3 linked regions of the Rudanella lutea DSM 19387 genome follow. The protein of the gene in region 3 binds, or shares a complex with, the protein of the main gene of each other region. Links are inferred from orthologs where the notes say so. Each region holds a gene or a part of one and is shown on either strand. Other genes may lie near its edges.

What was found.
Region 1: the proteins of accD (region 3) and accB are in contact, whole or in part, in a solved structure (PDB 8UXZ), measured with the Escherichia coli proteins. The link is inferred for Rudanella lutea DSM 19387 from one-to-one orthologs.
Region 2: the proteins of accD (region 3) and RUDLU_RS0105590 are in contact, whole or in part, in a solved structure (PDB 8UXZ), measured with the Escherichia coli proteins. The link is inferred for Rudanella lutea DSM 19387 from one-to-one orthologs.

The regions. Positions count from the first base shown.
Region 1 is NZ_KB913013.1:3,216,762-3,223,489, forward strand. What follows is about bases 1,788-4,566. They hold accB (acetyl-CoA carboxylase biotin carboxyl carrier protein), read left to right. Parts: upstream 1,788-2,828; coding sequence 2,829-3,305; downstream 3,306-4,566. Other genes in these bases: RUDLU_RS0113260 (beta-ketoacyl-ACP synthase III), read left to right, coding at 1,788-2,076; efp (elongation factor P), read left to right, coding at 2,176-2,739; accC (acetyl-CoA carboxylase biotin carboxylase subunit), read left to right, coding at 3,406-4,566. Outside these bases: phosphate acyltransferase PlsX, read left to right, coding at 40-981; more of RUDLU_RS0113260, read left to right, coding at 1,093-1,787; more of accC, read left to right, coding at 4,567-4,749; RUDLU_RS0113280 (sulfatase family protein), read right to left, coding at 4,845-6,392; trpA (tryptophan synthase subunit alpha), read right to left, coding at 6,513-6,728. UniProt on the Escherichia coli protein: This protein is a component of the acetyl coenzyme A carboxylase complex; first, biotin carboxylase catalyzes the carboxylation of the carrier protein and then the transcarboxylase transfers the carboxyl group to form malonyl-CoA.
Region 2 is NZ_KB913013.1:1,302,317-1,309,125, reverse strand. The notes cover bases 2,335-5,194. They hold RUDLU_RS0105590 (acetyl-CoA carboxylase carboxyltransferase subunit alpha), read left to right. Parts: upstream 2,335-3,217; coding sequence 3,218-4,171; downstream 4,172-5,194. Other genes in these bases: RUDLU_RS0105580 (HAD family hydrolase), read left to right, coding at 5,121-5,194; RUDLU_RS0105585 (SDR family oxidoreductase), read right to left, coding at 4,248-5,033; RUDLU_RS0105595 (MBL fold metallo-hydrolase RNA specificity domain-containing protein), read left to right, coding at 2,335-3,122. In the rest of the region: dacB (D-alanyl-D-alanine carboxypeptidase/D-alanyl-D-alanine endopeptidase), read right to left, coding at 1-1,417; more of RUDLU_RS0105595, read left to right, coding at 1,692-2,334; more of RUDLU_RS0105580, read left to right, coding at 5,195-5,759; RUDLU_RS0105575 (site-2 protease family protein), read left to right, coding at 5,791-6,809. UniProt on the Escherichia coli protein: Component of the acetyl coenzyme A carboxylase (ACC) complex. First, biotin carboxylase catalyzes the carboxylation of biotin on its carrier protein (BCCP) and then the CO(2) group is transferred by the carboxyltransferase to acetyl-CoA to form malonyl-CoA.
Region 3 is NZ_KB913013.1:3,375,115-3,382,016, forward strand. Bases 1,374-4,326 are described here. They hold accD (acetyl-CoA carboxylase, carboxyltransferase subunit beta), read left to right. Parts: upstream 1,374-2,405; coding sequence 2,406-3,248; downstream 3,249-4,326. Other genes in these bases: ftsZ (cell division protein FtsZ), read left to right, coding at 1,374-1,445; RUDLU_RS0113865 (DNA alkylation repair protein), read left to right, coding at 1,580-2,278; RUDLU_RS0113875 (radical SAM protein), read left to right, coding at 3,333-4,310; RUDLU_RS0113880 (T9SS type A sorting domain-containing protein), read right to left, coding at 4,311-4,326. Also shown: more of ftsZ, read left to right, coding at 1-1,373; more of RUDLU_RS0113880, read right to left, coding at 4,327-5,411; RUDLU_RS0113885 (enoyl-CoA hydratase/isomerase family protein), read left to right, coding at 5,511-6,323; RUDLU_RS0113890 (nuclear transport factor 2 family protein), read right to left, coding at 6,404-6,850; RUDLU_RS0113895 (PLDc N-terminal domain-containing protein), read right to left, coding at 6,847-6,902.

The sequences.
Region 1 (6,728 bases), 160 kb from region 3 along the record:
ATCACGAGCCGCGTCGGCTCCGACGCCTTAACTGAGTCAATGAAAATTGCAGTGGACATAATGGGTGGTGATTTTGCTCCGGAGGCTATCGTCGAAGGAGTCGCAATGGCCGCTACCAGTTTACCCAAAGACGTACAGCTTGTTTTGATTGGGCAGCAACGGGTTATTGAAACCTTATTGCCCAAGTACGCAACCGAGCCCCTTTCGAACATCGAGATTGTCCACGCCGAGGATGTTATCGAAATGGGTGAGCACCCAACAAAGGCCCTTTCTCAGAAGCCCAATTCCAGCATTGGAGTTGGGTTTAAGCTTTTGAAAGAAAAACAAGTCGACGCTTTTTGCAGTGCAGGCAACACAGGGGCGATGCACGTAGGCGCTCTGTTCAGCATCAAAGCCATCGAAGGGGTCATGCGCCCCTGCATCGCGGGTTTTGTCCCCCAGTTAAGTGGTGGACACGCCGTTATGCTCGACATTGGTGCCAATGCCGACTGTAAACCCGAGATGCTCGCTCAGTTTGGCGAAATCGGGTCGGTATATGCTCAGGCGACGTTTGGTATCGAAAACCCACGGGTCGCCCTGATGAATATTGGTTCAGAAGAACAGAAGGGGTCGTTGGTTGCGCAGGCAGCCTATCAGTTGCTGAAAGAAAGCCGTCGGATCAACTTCGTTGGTAACATAGAAGGCAACGACATGTTTTTCGACAAGGCGGATGTGATTGTCACCGACGGTTTTACCGGAAATGCCCTGTTCAAACTGGGTGAGTCGATTTACGCTCTGACGAAGAAGCGGGGGATCAGCGACGAATTTCTTGACAAGACAAACTACGAGTCGGTAGGCGGAAGCCCCATTGTAGGCGTCAACGGCAACGTCATTATCGCCCACGGAATTTCATCAGCTTTAGCTATCAAAAATATGATCGGGCTTGCTATACGGCAGGTTCAATCAGACGCATATAATAAAATTGCGCAAATGCTCAGTTGACAGTTATCAATGAACAGTTAACAACGAACAGTGTGCACTCTTACCAGCCCTTGTTCGTTGTTAACTGTTCATTGATAACTGCACACTGTTCGTTGTTAACTGCTCACTGTAATGATGAAAGCGGCAATTACGGGCGTTCACGGTTATGTTCCTGAGTACGTGCTTACCAACGCGGAACTGGAGAAAATGGTGGACACCAACGACGAGTGGATCACGAGTCGGACGGGTATCAAAGAACGCCGGATCCTGAAAGGGGAAGGCATGGGTTCGTCGCACATGGGCGCGAAAGCGGTACAGGGCCTACTCGAAAAGACCAATACCAAACCCGAAGAAGTTGATCTTCTCATTTGCGCAACGGTAACACCCGATTATGTGTTTCCGGCAACGGCCAACCTGATTTGTGATATGGTTGGTATTCGGAATGTGGGAAGCTTCGATATTCAGGCGGCCTGCTCGGGCTTTTTGTACGCACTCACCACCGGTACCCAGTTTATCGAATCGGGTAAATACAAGAAGGTAATCGTAGTAGGTGCCGATAAAATGTCGGCTATCGTTGATTACACCGACCGTACCACCTGTGTTCTTTTTGGCGATGGGGCCGGAGCTGTATTGCTCGAGCCTGCAGAAGAAGGGTTCGGCGTTTTGGACTCCATTCTACGGTCCGACGGGAGCGGTCAGATTCACCTCTTCCAGAAAGCTGGGGGAAGCCGTTACCCACCCACGCACGAAACCGTTGAAAAACGGTGGCACTACGCGTATCAGGACGGCCCCTCGGTGTTCAAGTTTGCAGTCAAGAATATGGCCGACGTATCGGCCGAAATCATGGAGCGTAATCAGCTGAAGGGCGAAGAGGTAGCCTGGCTGGTGCCGCATCAGGCCAACAAGCGAATCATTGACGCTACGGCTAACCGCATGGGTGTTGGACCTGAGCGGGTCATGATGAATATTCACAAGTACGGTAACACAACCGCAGCTACTATTCCACTCTGCCTGTTCGATTACGAGTCGCAGCTAAAAAAAGGAGATAACCTGATTCTGGCCGCCTTCGGAGGAGGATTCACCTGGGGCTCGGTTTACGTGAAGTGGGCATATTAAACGGGTTTTCAGTTTATGGTTATCAGTTTTCAGTTGTTTACATGGAAAGCTGTGAACCAAAACTGAAAACGTTAAACTGAAAACTGAAAACTTATCAAAATGGCAACAACCGCAGACATACGCAACGGTTTAGTCTTAAACTTCAACAACGACTTATTCCAGATTACGGAATTTCAGCATGTTAAGCCGGGCAAAGGAGCCGCTTTTGTACGCACCAAGCTCAAAAGCCTGACAACTGGTCGGGTAATTGATAACACCTTCAACTCAGGCGTTACTATCTATCCTGTTCGGGTAGAGCGTCGGAAGTTCCAGTTCCTCTACAAAGACGAATCTGGGTACAACTTCATGGATCAGGAATCGTTTGACCAGATTAACCTCGACGAGAAGCTGGTTGATGGTGCCGATCTGATGAAAGAAGGTCAGGAGGTTGAAATTCTGATTAATGCCGAAAACGAAACGCCCCTGACCTGCGAACTTCCACCGTTTGTAGAACTCGAAGTCACTTACGCCGAGCCGGGTATTCGGGGTGATACGGCCAACAGCCCTAAGAAGCGGGTTGAAGTGGAATCGGGCGCCAAAATCATGGTTCCCCTTTTCATTGAGCAGGGCCAGAAGATTCGGGTTGATACCCGTACGTACGATTATGTTGAGCGCGTGAAATAAAACAGGAAGCCTGTACTGATGAGCAGTCGCCAGAGTCACAGCACTTTCGGCCTAACCACTCTTCAGCCCAGACTCCTCTCTCCTACTTTATGGATACCAGAGACATTCAAAAACTGATCGACTTCATCGCCCAGTCGGGCCTCGACGAAGTCAATGTAGAGACCAACGATCTGAAGATCAGCGTTAAGCGCAATAGCGCCACGCCAGCGGCTCCAGCACCAGCTCCACAAGCTCCAGCGGCACCTGTAGCAGCCCCCGCCCCACAGGCTTCGGCTCCCGCACCCGTTGCGGCAGCACCTGCGCCCAAAGCAGCCGACACATCGAACTACATCACGATTAAGTCGCCCATGATTGGTACGTTCTACCGCTCTTCAAACCCGGAAACCCCGGCATTTGTCGAGATCGGCGATGAAGTGAAGGCAGGTAAAGTGGTGTGTATCATCGAGGCCATGAAGCTCTTCAACGAGATCGAGTCAGAAGTTTCAGGCCGTATCGTGAAGGTACTGGTTGAAAACGCTACGCCCGTCGAGTACGACCAGCCTCTATTCCTTGTAGAACCAAACTAAAGAGTGAGAGAGTGAGAGAGCGAAAGAGTGGATAGGTGCTACAGCATCATTTGCTCATTTCGTATTGTCGCTCTTTCACTCTTTCTCTCTTTCACTCATTATGTTTAAGAAAATCCTGATCGCTAACCGGGGAGAAATCGCGCTGCGTATCATCCGGACTTGCCGCGAAATGGGCATCAAAACGGTGGCTGTTTACTCAACAGCCGATCGTGATAGCCTGCATGTGCGCTTCGCCGACGAGGCTGTGTGTATTGGCCCGCCGGTGAGTAAGCAGTCGTACCTGAATATTCCAAACATTATCTCGGCGGCTGAAATTACCAACGCCGACGCCATTCACCCTGGCTACGGTTTCTTATCTGAAAACGCGGAGTTCTCACAAATTTGCGCCGACTACGGCATCAAGTTTATCGGTGCTACAGCCGAACAGATCAACGGAATGGGCGACAAGGCTACGGCCAAGGCGACCATGAAAGCGGCCGGTGTACCGGTTATTCCTGGCTCAGAAGGTCTGCTCGAATCCATTGAAGAAGGCAAGAAACTGGCTGAAGAAATTGGCTACCCCGTCATCATCAAAGCAACGGCCGGGGGTGGCGGTCGGGGTATGCGGATTATCAAGACCGAGGCCGATTTCGAAAAAGCCTGGAACGACGCCCGTACCGAAGCCGGTGCCGCTTTTGGCAATGACGGTCTTTACCTAGAGAAGTTCGTAGAAGAACCCCGCCACATCGAAATTCAGATTGTGGGCGATCAGTACGGGAAAGTGTGTCACCTGTCGGAGCGAGATTGCTCTATTCAGCGTCGTCACCAGAAACTGGTTGAGGAAACCCCTTCTCCTATTGTTTCGGCCGAACTGCGCGAAGAAATGGGTCAGGCGGCTATCAAAGGCGCGCAAGCCATCGGGTACGAAGGTGCTGGTACGGTTGAGTTTCTGGTTGATAAATACGGCAAGTTCTATTTCATGGAAATGAACACCCGTATTCAGGTGGAACACCCCATTACGGAGGAAGTTACCGATTTTGACCTCATCAAGGAACAGATCAAGGTAGCGGCCGGCACCGAGATTTCAGGACGTAATTACACGCCGAAACTGTACTCAATGGAGTGCCGGATCAACGCCGAAGATCCCGCCAACGGATTCCGTCCGTCGCCCGGTAAGATTACCAACCTTCACCTACCGGGTGGTCACGGTGTTCGGATCGATAGCCACGTGTACGCAGGCTATACCATTCCGCCAAATTATGATTCCATGATTGCCAAGTTGATTGTAACGGGGCAATCGCGCGAGGAAGTCATTACGCGTATGAAGCGGGCTTTGCAGGAGTTTGTGATCGAAGGGATCAAAACGACCATTCCGTTCCATATCAAGCTGATGGACGACCCGAAGTTCAAGTCGGGTCAGTTTACAACGGCGTTCCTTGAAGGGTTCGATTTCTCGAACCTCTAAGGATTTCTTCCGATATAAAACCGGCCTCCGGTTGCTGAGTTGTCGTTTGACGGCTCAGCAACCGGAGGCCGGTTCTTTTTTGGGCCTGGCCGTGATTAATATGCGCCCTTGTTGCGGTGATCGAAGCGTTTTTGCTGAACCGGGTTGAGCGGAATATTCATCCCGTTGGTACTCCGAAGCCAGGTGAACACCTCGCCCCGGAGTTGTTTGGCGATTTCCTGATGGGCTGGACTTTTGATGAGGTTATTCACCTCGCCGGGGTCATTCTGTAAGTCATACAGCTCATTGGTGTCCCATACGCCGTAATTGAAAATGTACTTGTACCGGTCGGTACGCACCGCGTACATGGTCGGCGTTTGTGGAAAATCGATTTCCCAGTAATACTCGTAAAACGCCCGATCGCGCCACGGGCGGCCTGCTCCATCGGTCGATTGGCCCTGTAGAATAGGCAGAAACGAGTTACCCTGCATTTGCGTCGGCTTGGGCAGGCCCGCATAGGCTAAAAACGTAGGGGCAATATCGATGTTCTGAATCACCTGCTTCACTTTGGTTTGAGGCTTCACCAAGTCCGGGCAGCGCACCAGCAGCGGTACCCGCATCGACTCTTCGTAGGCGTGCCGTTTATCAATCAGGCCACGCTCCCCGAAACTAAAACCGTTGTCGCCCATGTACACCAGCATCGTATTCTGGTCGAGGCCATTGTCTTCCAGCCACTTCAGTACCCGTCCCACACTGTCGTCGACCCCAAGTAGGGTTTCGGCGTAGCGACGGTAAAAGTTGTTGAAATCCATCTGACCGTGGTACATGTAATCGACACCATGCCAGCTGCCGCGCTGTTGTTTTACCCAGTTCGGAATACCCGCCAGATTTGCCTTTACAGCGCCCATTTCGGGGCTACGGCCTGCGTTGGCGCCCCCACCCCAAACCTTACTGGTATCGGTTGCTGTCAGGTACATGGTTTCGGGATAGTTGATCGGCATTTTGGCATAGGTGTCACGGTGCCGCCTGGCCGGTTCAAACATGGCATGTACCGCTTTGTGCGACAGGTAGAGGCAAAACGGCTTCGTCTTGTCCAGCGTATTCATCCACTTAATGGCATAATCCGTCAGCAGATCAGTTGTGTTGCTGCTATCGGTATAAGCCACCTGCTTACCGTTGATGTTGAAGCGAGGGTTATAGTAATCGCCCTGCCCTTTAAAACTCAGCCAATAATCGAAACCCGGCTGGGGCGCATCGTCGGTATTACCCATGTGCCACTTACCCAGAAACGCCGTTTTATAACCCGCTTTCTGCAAATACTGCGGAAAAAACTTCAGGTCGGAAGGCATGGGCGCAAAGTTGTCGATCACCCGGTGGGTATGCGCGTACTGCCCGCTGAGGATACTGGCCCGGCTGGGCGAGCACAGAGCCGTCGATACAAACGCATTTTGTACGTGTGCGCCCTCATACGCCAATCGGTCAAGGTTGGGCGTCTTCAGGCCGGCTACCTTTCCCGTAAAACCCATAAAGTCGTACCGGTGGTCGTCGGCCAGAATGAAAATTATGTTCTTGGGCTTACTGGGCGGAGTGAGTGATGATCGGAAGGCCGGCAAACCCAATATGAGCGCCAACATGGCTCCAATCGACAGCAGAGGTAGTTTCATAACACAAGACAGTTTTATCGTCTGTACAAGGCTAAAAAAGGCATTACATACCGGTCTGAATACAAAAACGCCCGGCCGATTAGCTCAGCCGGGCGTTTTCATGAAAATTATAACCTCTGCTCACTCTCCTTTTACAGAGTCCACAAATGCTTTGATCTGCGACTGATCAGTACCTTTTTCCTGCAAAAGCCGGATAAACGCGCTACCGATAATAGCCCCGTTGGCATATTGGCTGGCCATCCGAAACGTCTCGTTGTCTTTGATACCGAAACCAATCAGGCGCGGATTCTTTAAGTTCATTGCATTGATGCGGTCGAAGTAAGCGAGCATTTCATC
Region 2 (6,809 bases), 2.1 Mb from region 3 along the record:
ACCGGTTTACCATAACCGAAAAAGTCATCAGTTCGCCATCAGCCGCCGTGAAGTAGCCTGCATAGGCCCGCACTCCCTCAATCGACCCACTCTTGGCCCGCACATTCCCCGCGGCTGCCGTGTTGCGCGCCAGGCTCCGCACCGTGCCCGACTGCCCCACCACCGGAATGGTTTCGTAGAAGGCCGGGAACGTACGTTCGGTACCCATTCGGGCCAGAATTCCCGTCATATTGTCGGCCGATAACCCGCCCACGGTGGATAGGCCGCTGCCGTCGCGCATCCGGAATCCGTCGAGGTTAACGCCTTTGCCCCGCCAGAATTTAGCCACCGTTTCCACGGCTTCGTCGGTGTTCCGAACGCCCGGATTGAGCCGCAGGGCCGCCGTTCGGAGCAGGGCTTCGGCGTAGAGGTTCACACTCTGAAAGTTGGTTTGTTGTGCCAGCTCGGTCAGCGCTGGGGAACGGTGGGTGTACAGAAGTGTACGTCGGCCCGTCGGTTTGGGCGCGGGTAATCCCGATCCGTAGGCTGCGGGCTCGTTGCCCACCCGGACACTATCTCGCCGGAGTTGCTCGGTGAGGGCGTAGGCCGCAAAATAAGCTGGGTCGGGTAGCGAGCCTTTGACGCTAAACTCCTTGCTGTCGATTGGAATTTTGCCCGTGAGCCACTGCTGATTGGCGAGCGGAGCACCGTAAATATTGACCTGATCGCCCGTGTCGGCGGCATCGGTCGATACGGTATTGTGCAAGGTCAGATAGGGCAGGGGCGGATCGGTGCGGAGCAGGGTTGCGGCCGCGCCAACGGTCTTACCCGGTCTGAAAAATACCCGGTACAAGTTCTCGTTGAGATTGAGCCCACTCAGTCCGGCCCCGTAATAATTGCCCAGATCGCCATACGGCCAGGTATCAGGTACGGGTGGGTCGTTGTAAATCGACCCGTCGCCAATTACCCGACCTTCAATTCGGCGGATGCCTGCCCGCCGAATCGCGTCGGACCAGATACCCAGCAGGGTAGGCAGGTCGGGTGAGCGCAGTGTGGCTCCACCCGAATACCGCCAGGTACCCAGCGAGGGGTCGCCCGAACCCCGTATGTACAGGTTGCCCGTGAGCGTACTGTCGCGGAGTGGCCCGTCGTATTCCAGAACGGTGGTGTACGAGTAGGTACCACCCAATACGGCCAATGCGGTAGCGGTAGTGACCAGTTTGAGCGTCGAGGCAGTCGACAGGCTCTGGCGTGAATTGTAGCCGATAAGTGGCTCGCCATCGCTCACCCGCCGAACCGAAAGGGCTACCGTGCCATGCCGGGCCACGGGCCCCTGCTGAAACTGATCGAGGAGTAACAGCAGCCGTTGGGTGTTGGTGGAGTCGGCCCCTGACTGGGCCCAAAGGGGGAATGAGCCCAGAATCAGGCTTATGGACAAAACTAACCTACAGGTCAGGTATAGTCGATGGGAGTAAGCAACTGGAAGCATGGAGGCATTAAAGCCGGGTTAGGCGATTCGGCTCTATCTTAGTAACTTTGCAAACCTGGGGTTACTGAACCCTGGAAGACAAAAATAGCGGAATTTGATACGCCCGAAGGGTGTTTTTATACATGAACGCTGGATAATGGAGATTGACTACCGGTTGGGGCAGGCCGCAATCCGGTGGGCAGTATCCAGTATCGGCGTTCTCTACGACGTTTAAACGATACACATGAAGTTATCTTTTCTGGGGGCCGCCCGGCAGGTGACGGGCAGTATGTACCTGCTGGAAGTTCAGGACGACTACCGAATCCTGATCGACTGCGGTTCGGACCTCGAACGTTCTTCCTCGAACGGGCAGGCACCTCCCACCACGCCAGCTACCAGTTTCTTTCCGTTTGAGGCCTCTGGTATTAACCTTGTTTTGCTGACCCACGCCCACGTTGACCATTCGGGCAATCTGCCTAACCTCTACCGCGAGGGGTACGAAGGGCAGATCCTGTGCACCGAACCAACGTTTGCGCTCACTGAAATTCTCCTGAAAGATGCCGCTACCATTAACCAGAAGCGCATCAACGACCTCAACGCGAGTAAGAAAAAACGGGTAAAAGACCGGCAGGCCAAGATGCAGAATGATTTGTATCTGGAACGGCAAGTGCGCGACGCTATGGAAAACGTAGTGCCTATCGCGTTTAACCGGCGGTTTCGGGTGCATGAGGGGCTCGACGTTACCTTTATCCCGGCCGGGCACCTGCTCGGGGCCGCCCATATCGTGATCAACGTATTTGAAAACGGGGAGCGGAAAAGCATCTGTTTCTCGGGCGATATTGGGCGTAAAAATTACCCGCTCCTCATTGATCCGGCTCCGGTTCCCCCGGTCGACTATCTGATTTGCGAAAGCACCTACGGCAACCGGCTCCACGAAAATACCGAGACACCGGAGGAAGCATTGGCCGACGTTATCAAGCGAACCTGCATTGATATTCCGGGTCGGCTGATTATCCCCTCGTTTAGTGTGGGCCGCACACAGGCTCTGCTGTACACGCTCAACAAGCTGTATTCGGAACATAACTTCCCGCCGATCAAGGTTTTCTCGGATAGCCCGATGGCGTACGATAGCTCGCGGGTGTACACCAAAAATATTCGCTTGCTGAACAAAGAGGCTCGCGATTTTTACGAGGAAAACGAAGCCCTGTTCGATTTTGAAAACTTCACGTTTCTGGAGTCGACTAAGGCGAGCAAGGCCGTGTCGGATTACAACGAACCCTGCATTATCATCTCGTCGTCGGGCATGGTGCAGGGCGGGCGCGTGGAGCACCACATTGCCGCCAACATTGGTAATCCGTATTGCACCATTCTGATGATCGGCTACTGTGCCGAGGGCACGCTGGGTTGGCGTTTGCTCAACGGGCAGCCAACGCTCACCATCAAAGGTAAAGAGCAGGCCGTGAATGCGCGGGTCGAGAAAATCGACGTGTTCAGCGGGCATGGCGACCAAAATGATCTGATTAACTTCGTCAAAATGCAACCGGCCGACTCGCTTCGGAAGGTGTTTCTGGTACACGGCGAGCTGTCGGGTATGGAAGCCTTCAGGGAAGCCCTCGCCGAAGTCGGTTACAATCAGGTTGAAATTCCTACCAAAGGACAAACGTATGAACTTTAAATTGGGAGAAGGGAATAGGCAGAAAGGTACAGGAGGGTTTGTGATGACTAACCCACTTCTTTCTCCCTTATCCTTTCTTCCATTCTCCTGTGTTTATGAGAACTTACCTCGATTTTGAAAAGCCCATTGCTGATCTGGAAGCGCGACTGGAAGAAACCCGAAAATTAGCCGAACGGACCGGTGTAGACGTTAGCGATGCCGTCGACATACTCGAAAAAAGCATTGATAAGCTTCAGTTCGAGATTTTTCAGAACCTGACGCGCTGGCAACGGGTTCAGTTGTCGCGCCACCCCGACCGGCCTTATACGCTCGACTATATTGAGCGCATGTGCGATCAGTTTATCGAACTCCACGGCGACCGCTCGGTGCGCGATGATCCGGCCATGGTGGGTGGATTCGGTGAAATCGGCGGACAGTCGGTGATGATCATTGGGCAGCAGAAAGGCCGGAATACCAAGCAGCGGCAGCACCGCAATTTCGGGATGCCCAACCCCGAGGGCTACCGCAAGGCGCTGCGTCTGATGCAGTTGGCTGAGAAGTTCAACAAACCCATTATTACGCTGATCGACACGCCGGGCGCTTTCCCCGGCCTTGAGGCCGAAGAGCGCGGGCAGGGTGAGGCTATTGCCCGCAACCTGCGCGAGATGATGACCCTCAAAGTGCCCGTTATCTGTATTGTTATTGGTGAAGGAGCATCGGGCGGGGCCCTCGGCATTGCCATCGGCGACCGCGTGCTGATGCTCGAAAACGCCTGGTATTCGGTAATTTCGCCCGAAAACTGCTCGACCATTCTGTGGCGGAGCTGGAACTACAAAGAGCAGGCTGCTGAAGCCATGAAGCCCACCGCCCGCGACATGAAACAGGCCGGCCTGATCGACGGTATCGTGGAGGAGCCCATCGGTGGCGCCCATACCGACCATGCCGCTATGGCCGATATTCTGAAAGCCGTCATTCTGGCTACCCTCGAAGAACTCAACGCCCTGACCCCGCAGGAGCGCATTAGTCAGCGCATCGACAAGTTCTGCAACATGGGCGTGGTGTTGGAATAAAAAAGGAAAAGGGAGAAGAGAGAAAGGGGATTGACGCGCTTGCGTCCCTTCTCCCTTTCCTCGTTTCTCCTTTTTTTTACATCATCACGACCGACCGCCCCCCGTCGATGAGGTAGGTTTGCCCGGCGGAGAAGCGGGCGTAGTCGCTTGCCAGAAATACAAACCAGCCGCCAATTTCATCGGGCGTACCTAATCGGTGCATCGGAAACTGCGCTTCGGTGCGGGCTCGTTCGGCGGCTGGGTCCGGGAAAGTATTGAACCAGGCTTCGTTGAGCCGGGTGTCGATAAATCCCGGTGCTACGCCCACCGTCCGAATAGCCGGGCTCCACTCCAGCGTCAGGCTGCGTACCAGTCCCATCAGGGCCGTTTTGGCTACATTGTACGGAAAACAGCCCGGCAGGCTGCTGTACGCATGGCACGACGCATTGACCACAATCACCCCACCGCCGGGCGCGGTTTCCAGATAGGGCTTGCAAAGCCGGGCCAGCCGCCAATGCGAGGCCAGATTCAGATTCAGGTTCATTTCCCACTCGGCCGCCGAACAGCCGTCGATTCCCGCAAATACGTTGGTGCCCGCATTCGACGCCAGAATATCAATTCGCCCGTATTGGGCAACGGTTTCGGTCACGAGCCGGGCTAAGTCGTCGGGTTGAGTAACGTCGGCCTGTACGTACAGGGGCGTCTGTCCTGATTCGCTCTGGACAATCTGGATAAATTCGCCCGCCTGCTCGATGGATTCGAGGCCGCAACCGGACACGTGGGCACCGGCGCGGGCAAACTGCCGGGCAATTCCGAGCCCGATGCCGGCCGTTGAGCCGGTCAGCAGCACCACTTTATCGGAAAGGTCGATGGTAAAAGGCATACAAAAAGGGTTGTCTGCAAATCTAACGGTATCTTTGGCTTCTGGGTTATCTGGTTGGGCGTATAGCCCCGTCCTCTTATTGATAGTATGCTGAAAAATCTGATTTTTGACCTTGGCGACGTGATTATCCCCATCGACATGGGTGCGCCAATCCGTAATTTTTCGGTGCTTGCGGGCCTGCCCGAAGCCGATGTGACCGCCCTTTGGAAACAGCACGATTTATGGCGGCAATACGAAACCGGTATGGTCGACGATGCGGCCTTCCGGCAACATGTGCGCGATTTGCTTCGGAATCAGGGGCAACCGTCGAGCGAGGAGTGGACCGACGAGGTGATCGACACCACCTGGAATTCGATCCTGCTCGACCTGCCCGTCGAGCGTGTCGACCGGCTGGAGGAGTTACGGGCATCGGGCCAGTATCGGTTGTTTTTGCTGAGCAACACCAACGCCATTCATATCCGGCAGGTCAACAAAATGCTTACTGCGCTGGGTAAGCCAACCCTCGAAGACCTCTTTGAGCGGGTGTTTTACTCGCACGACGTTCGCATGGCTAAGCCCTCGCCCGCCATTTACGAGCACGTGCTGACCCAGGCGGGGCTGGAGCCTACCGAAACGGCTTTTTACGACGACAACGCGGCCAATATCGAAGCGGCCGCCCAGTTGGGGATTGAGGCCGTGCATGTGGTACCGCCCAAAACGATCATTGATTATTTGCAGGGCCTGTAAGGGGCTGCGCCAAACTTTATCCATACATTGAATGCGTAAGTACCTGATCCACGGGGGGCTTTTCCTGGTCACGCTCATCACCACTACCTTAGCGGGTGCTGAGTGGATGTTTGGGCGGTCGTTTATTCCCACATCGTGGCTGACCGACGATCCCGCGCTGATAAAAAAAGTGATTCCCATGGGCTGGTCTGAGTTTTGGGCAGGTCTGCACTACTCGGTTCCGTTTCTGGCTATTCTGACAGTACACGAGTTTGGCCATTATTTCACGGCCAAAGCCAACCGGGTACGGGTTACCCTGCCGTACTATATTCCGCTTTGGTTTGGCAGTACGGGCATTGGCACGCTGGGAGCGTTTATCCGAATTCAGGACTATATCAACAGCCGCCGTAAATACTTTGATATTGGTATTGCGGGGCCATTGGCGGGGTTTGTGCTGGCCCTGATTGTGCTCTGGTACGGCTTTACGAACCTGCCCGACCCCTCGTATATTTTCACTATTCACCCCGAATACAAGAAGTACGGCATGTATTTCGGGCAGTACGTGTACAAAAACCTGCCCGAAGGGGGCGCTATCGGCTTTGGCGATAACCTGCTGTTCTGGTTCTTCAAAACCTACGTGGCCGACCCCGCCCGGTTGCCGCACCCCTACGAGATGATTCATTATCCGTACCTGCTGGCGGGGTATCTGGCCTTGTTTTTTACATCGCTCAACCTGATTCCGATTGGCCAGCTCGACGGGGGGCATGTGCTCTACGCCCTCATCGGGCGCGACCGGTTTCGGTGGGTGGCTCCGGTTTTGTTTGTGGGCTTCGCCTTTTATGCGGGCTTGGGCTGGTTTCGGGTCGAGGAGTTCGATGTGGTGCAGGATGGTGCGTTTTACGACAAGCTGCTCAACCTGGGGCTGTATGTGTTTTTCCTGTTTATCTGTTTCTCCCGGCTGTCGGAAAATCGGACCAATGCCTGGATTCTGGCCTTGTCGGTGGTGGTAACGCAACTGGCCCTGTCGTGGGCCGTACCAACGCTTGAGGGCTACCCCGGCTTTTTTGCGTT
Region 3 (6,902 bases):
TTCCGGACGAAAACGGCCCGATCATCAAGGTCATTGGTGTGGGTGGTGCGGGCGGCAATGCCGTTAAGCACATGTGGAAAATGGGCGTTAAAGACGTCAGTTTTGCCGTTTGCAATACTGACCGGCAGGCACTGATGGCCTCTCCTGTTCCGACTAAGCTTCAGTTGGGCGACGGACTGGGGGCTGGTACAGAGGCCGAAGCCGGTGAGAAAGCCGCCCGCGATGGAATCGACGAGATTCGTAACCTGCTGGCTGCACCAACCAAAATGGTCTTTATCACGGCCGGTATGGGCGGTGGTACGGGTACGGGGGCTGCACCGGTTGTGGCCGAAGTGGCGCGTGAACTGAAGCTGCTGACCGTGGCTGTTGTAACGGCACCGTATTGGTACGAAGGCACTGAAAAGAAAGAACAGGCCATGAAAGGCATCGAGCGGCTCAAAGAAAGCTGCGATACGGTGCTGGTGGTACTGAATGATAAACTGGCCGAGCTTTATGGCGATCTCGACTGGACCGAAGCCTATGGTCATGCCGATAACGTGCTGGCTAATGCGGTGAAAAGTATTGCCGAGATCATCACCACTCAGGGGGATATCAACGCCGACTTTGCCGACGTGAAGAAGGTGTTGAGCAATGCCGGTCAGTCGGTGATGGGGTCGGCCGAAGCAGACGGTGAAAACCGGGCGCTGTCGGCCATTGAAGCTGCCCTCAATTCGCCTTTGTTGAACGATCGTGACATTCGCGGGGCCAAAAAAGTCCTGCTGACGATTGCCTCAAGCAAAGAACACGCCATGAAAATGAACGAGATGACCATCATCTCGAAGTACGTGGCCGAGAAAATCCAGGCCGAGGCCAAAATGGTGAAAGTTGGTGCCATTGTGGACAAGACTCTGGGCTCTAAGTTGCGGGTCACGATTATTGCCGCTGGCTTTGAGCCAATCAATGACATTGGGCAGATTTTGACGCCCAATGGCATAACCCCCAGCGAGAACGTAGACGACAAAAAGACAGATGCCCGAGACGAAAAGACGACAGTAGCAACCCGCGACGAGGAGCCTGTGGCAGAGGCCCCAATTGAACTGGGGGGCGCTGAGTCGGAGAAACTGGTATTGGCCGCCATTGAAGAGGAAGCGAACGAAAAGGCGCTCCCCGGCGTGTTTGAAGACCAGATTCCAACTCGCTCGGTGAACGTGGGTGCTGATGTGATTGTGGTGCCCGGCCGGGGCGACCGGATGCCGCAGACGCACAAAATCACGCCTGAGGTGTTGATTGAAGTGCACAACGCTGGCGACAATGAGCATATCCAGCGGATGATCGACGATTTTTATAATAACCGGATTCCCGAGCGTGATCTCGAAACACCGGCTTACCTGCGTCATAAAATTGCCTTGTACGACATGCAGCTGATCCCGGAAGGGGAGCTGGTGCGGTACCGGTTGGGCGACTAAGACGACTAACATACCTCCTGAGCCCGCTCGAATAACTTCGAGCGGGCTTTTTCGTGTAGATGGGTCATTCATTCGGGGTGGGGCTGCGTCTATCACGACCTTTAGACAAGTTATCCAAAGCAGAACCTACGTAAATGAATGCCGCCGAGGTAAAGAGACAACTCATGGCCCTGCAACAGCCTGAACGAGCGTCGTTTGTGGCCCGGTATTTCCAGACTGGGCCGGGCCAATACGCCGAGGGCGACCAGTTTCTGGGGTTATCCATGCCGCAACAACATGCTATAGCACGCCAATTCCGTCAGTTGCCTATGGAGCAAACGGAACAACTGGTGCGCGATAGCTACCATGAATGCCGGATGGTTGGGTTGCTGATATGGGTTCAACAAAGCCGAAAAGGTGGCCCCGTGGCTCAAACCGAAATTCTGGAACGGTATCTGGCGAGCGTGGCATGGGTAAACAACTGGGATCTGGTCGATTCGAGCTGTCCGGCTATTGTGGGAGAGGCCTTGCTGAACGAAGACCGATCGTTATTATACACCCTGGCCGACACCGGGCATCTCTGGAGCCAACGGATAGCGATGGTTTCCACGCTGGCGTTTATCCGAAAAGGGCAACTCACCGACACCTTCGCCCTGGCCGAACGAATGGCCAGCCACCGCCATGATCTGATCCATAAAGCAATCGGCTGGATGCTGCGCGAAGCTGGTAAACGGAACCCCGAAGCCCTCGAAGAGTTTCTGCACGATCATATCCGGCAATTGCCCCGCACCAGTCTGCGGTATGCCATTGAGCGGTTCGAGCCGGGGAAGCGGCAGTATTATCTGATGCTTTGAGACATAGCTACCAGGCTGCGTGGGGTGGCTTGGGTAGTCTCTACAATCACTCTTTCGGCGATTCGCTCTTTCGCTCTTAAGAAAAGCGTATCTTTGTCGCCCCGGAACGATTCAACTACCGAAATCAATGTCTTGGTTTATACGCAAAGATAAGGGTATCCAAACCCCGACCGAAATGAAGCGGGAAGCCCCCGATGGGTTGTGGTACCAGTGCCCGAATTGCAAAAAAGTGATGCACACCCGCGAGCATAAGCTCAACGCGTACACCTGTGTACACTGCAATTTTCACGAAAAAATCGGCTCGGACGCCTACTTCTCTATCCTGTTCGACGACAATCAGTTTACCGAACTGGATGCAACCATGATCTCAGCCGATCCGCTCAACTTTGTCGATACAAAGGCGTACCCGGACCGGGTGAAAAGCACGATCAGTAAAACGGGCCTGCGCGATGCCGTCCGGACGGCTTACGGGCCTATGAACGAAGCGCCGATCACCATTGCCTGCATGGACTTTGGGTTTATCGGAGGGTCAATGGGTTCAGTGGTGGGTGAGAAAATTGCCCGGGCTATCGATCATTCGCTCAATACCAATACGCCTTTTCTGATGATTTCGCGCTCGGGTGGTGCCCGGATGATGGAGGCAGGCTTCTCGCTCATGCAGATGGCCAAAACATCAGCCAAGCTGGCGCTGCTCGCCGAAGCAAAAATTCCATACATCTCTCTGCTGACCGACCCTACCACGGGGGGCGTAACGGCTTCCTTTGCCATGCTGGGCGATTTCAACATTGCCGAGCCGGGTGCCCTGATCGGTTTTGCCGGCCCGCGGGTTATCCGCGAAACCATCGGTAAAGACCTGCCCAAAGGGTTCCAGAGCGCTGAATTTGTACTTGAGCATGGCTTCCTCGACTTTATTGTTGATCGGAAAGACCTGAAAGACAAGCTGTCGAGCCTGTTGCAGATGCTGAAATAATTGCCGGAGGGGAGAAGGTAAAAAGGCGAAGGGATTCATGCCCGTTTGCCCTTATGCCTTCTCCCTTTTCTTTTCTCCCCGTTTATGCGCCTGGTTCGTCATCCGGTTTTGTGCAATTACTACGTCACGTATCGCTGTAATGCGACCTGCGGTTTTTGCGACATCTGGGAACGGCCCTCGCCCTATGTAACTCCCGAAAATGTGGCCGAAAACCTCCGCGACCTGCGTCGGCTGGGGGTGCGGGTGGTCGACTTTACGGGGGGCGAACCGCTGTTGCACCGGCAGCTCGACGGATTGCTGGCTGAGGCCAAAAAACAGGGATTTATTACAACCGTCACGACCAACGGATTGCTGTACCCCAAACAGGCTGAGCGGCTGCGGGGGCTGGTCGATATGCTGCACTTTTCGCTCGATTCGCCCATTGCCGAAGAACACGACCGGCTGCGGGGCGTAAAATGTTTCGATAAGGTGATGGAGTCGATTGCGGTGGCCCGTTCGTTGGGTGAGCGCCCCGACATTCTGTTTACCGTGTTTGAGCACAACATTGATCAGATTGGCGCGGTTTACGAGACCATCTGCAAGCCTAACAACCTCGTTTTAATCCTGAATCCGGTTTTTGCGTACAATGAGGTGGCTACCGGCGGACAGTTTTCCGACGAAAGCCTGCGCAAGCTAACCGAGTGGGGCCGCCGAAAAAATGTGTACCTCAACGACGGCTTTGTGCAGCTCCGGCGCGATGGCGGCAACCACATTGACAAGCCGGTGTGCCGGGCCGCCAGTACTACACTGGTGATTTCGCCCGAAAACAAGCTGGTGCTGCCGTGCTACCATCTTGGTTTACAGGAGTTTCCAATCGAAGGGAAGCTGTACGACCTCTATCGGTCAACTGAGGTGCAGGAGTTGGTGGCGCTGGAGGGCCGGTTGCCGCAATGCGAGGGCTGCGCGATCAACTGCTACATGCAGCCGTCTTTCGCCGTCGAGATTTCCAAATACTGGTGGAAAGCCCTGCCCAGTACGCTGAAGTACAACCGGATCAAAGGCACCTGGAAGTCGTTGCTCTGATTACTGTTTCAATACGGTCCGGCTCACAACACGTCCATCTACGTTTGCTTTCAAAATATACAGACCTGCGGGCAGGTTGCCTACTTCAAATGTGTGCGTATGGTCGCGTTGGGGAGTGGTGAGCTCGGCCGAGGCTACCGAATGTCCCGCGAGACTGTAAAGATGTAACGAGACCGTTTGGGCGGCATTGAGCTGAAGTTGTACCGTGAGCTGGTGCTGCATGGGGTTTGGCGACGCCCAAAAGGCCACTTTCGAGTCGGGGCCGGTGCCCGTAACCAGGCTATTCTCCGTAGCCGGTTCGTAGGGGGGGAGGGTCGACGTTGGGCCGCCTTTATCCTGCACCCGCACCACTGTTTCGGCGTATGTTTCGCCAATTTGTACTCCGTTTCGCCACTCCCGAATCACTACAGCGACGCTGTACTGCCCGGCGCGGGTGGGGGCGTCCCAAATCAGCTGACCCGTTCGGCTGTCGAGCTTGTATGTGCCAGCGCGGACCACATCGTTTGGAAACTGGTAGGCATTAAGCGCAACGGGGGTAGTACAGCCGCTGCCCGTTGCCGCGCTGAGTGGGCGCGCAATCGCATACGATAGGCTGTCGTTATCTGCATCAACAAAACGAAACCGGAGGCTGGTGCGCTGGTTGGTGCTTACCTGCCAGAAATCGGTCGTAGGTTCAAAAACAGGGGTTGCGTTGCGGAGGTTTCCCGTGGCCTGAACCGTCGTAGACAGCACAAAAGGAGCCTCAACCGGCGGGCTGGCGTTGATGTTGGTAGTGCGGTTGGGAAGCTGGATACTCAGACGGTACACGCCCGGCCCGGCGTAGGTGTAGGAGGCTCGGTACACGTTTTCGGAGATAGACGGTTCGACCAAACGCTGACCCGCTCGCGTGAGGGTTATGGTGCTGCCATCGCCTGGGCAGAGCGGAATGGTGCTGGTTTCGGCGGGCCCCTGCGCGTTAGTGCCGTCGAGGAGCAAAACAACAGTAATCTCGTAGGTGTTGCCTGTGGTGTTGCGGGCCTGAATCTGCCCGCCGAGTAAATGCGACGCACAAGTTGGCAGGGCTAAGGCGCAACACAAAGCCCAAACGGTAACCGTTTTCATGATGTGATAGGGATTGGGAAGGAAACGTTATGTTACTAACTGCCTAACCTATATCTTTCGTATAGTGACACTTCATTTGTTTGTTAATCGTCAGATTCCATGCTTTACACCGCCGGGCAGGTTGCCCATTTCAACAAAATCAGCTTCCGTTACCTGCTTACTTCGGTTGATGATCACGTGCTGACAATCCGGCTCAATCGGCCCGAAAAAAAGAATGCATTGAGCCCACTGCTCCTCAACGAACTGGCTTTTGCGCTTGCGTATGCCCACCACACGCCCGAGGTATGGCTGGTTGTGCTGGCGGCTGAAGGCACTGTTTTCTGCGCCGGTATGGATCTCAAAAGTCTGTCGGAAGGGAGCCGGGAAGAACCCACGGTGCCCGAACCATCGGGGCCGGTGCGGCTTGGCGAGCTGATGGCTGGCCTGCACAAACCGTGCATTGGACAAGTGCAGGGGCCGGTACTGGCGGGTGGTTTACTGCTGGTGGCGGGTTGTACGCACGTGGTGGCAGCGGAGGAGGTCACGTTTAGTTTGCCCGAAGTGAAGCGCGGTTTGTACCCGTTTCAGGTCATGGCCAGCCTACTCGAAATTCTGCCCCCGCGTACGGTGATCGACTGGTGCCTCCGGGCCCGTGTGGTATCGGCCGAAGAGGCCCAGCGGCAGGGGCTGGTGACGGAGGTGGTTGCGGCTGCGCAACTGACAGCGGCCGTACAGGAGCTGGTGGCGGAGTTGACAGCGTTTTCGCCTACGGCCATGCAGTTTGGATTACGGGCGTACCAGCAGCTCAAAGGCTTACCCCGCACCGATTGGCAGGCATTTCTGCACGAACAGTTTAGACTGATTCAGCAAACCCCCGACGCGAAAGAAGGAATGGCTGCATTTCTGGAAAAGCGCGCGCCGAAGTGGGAATAAGAAAAAGGAGGAAGGGAAAAGGGAGGAAAGGGAGAAGGAATGCCTTTTTCCCTTTCCTCCTTTCTTCCCTTCCTCCCCTTTTAATTACATTTCCGCCGGGTGTCGATAATGGCTTGTACTTTCCAGGCTCCATTGATCCGAACCAGCGTAAACGCGTTGGAGCCGCAATGGCTTTGCTGCCCGTTGTAGTAAAACGAATATGGCGTGAAGGCCGTGGCCAGATCACCGTCAATTTTGACATCGTAGGTGCCCAGTCGCTCATCGAGTGCGCCCGGCTTGGCTTTCCCGACCGAGGCTACAAACTTGCTAAAGTCATCGTCTTTGACCGATACCTGCCCCTGCCGGTTCAGTACGGTTTGTAGCCGGGCACCGGGCAAAACGGCATCCTTCAATGCGGTGGAGTCGGCTTTGCGCATGGCATCAAAAAATTGCGTGATGGCACCCCGAACAGCCGTTTCATCGGTTGCCGACTGGGCAAAAGCCGGGGCTGCTGCCAACCCCAGAAAAAGTGTAAAAATATGTTTCATGCAATGCGTTGGTTGCGCCCGATAATGAGATAAAGTAAAGGCCCGATAAAAG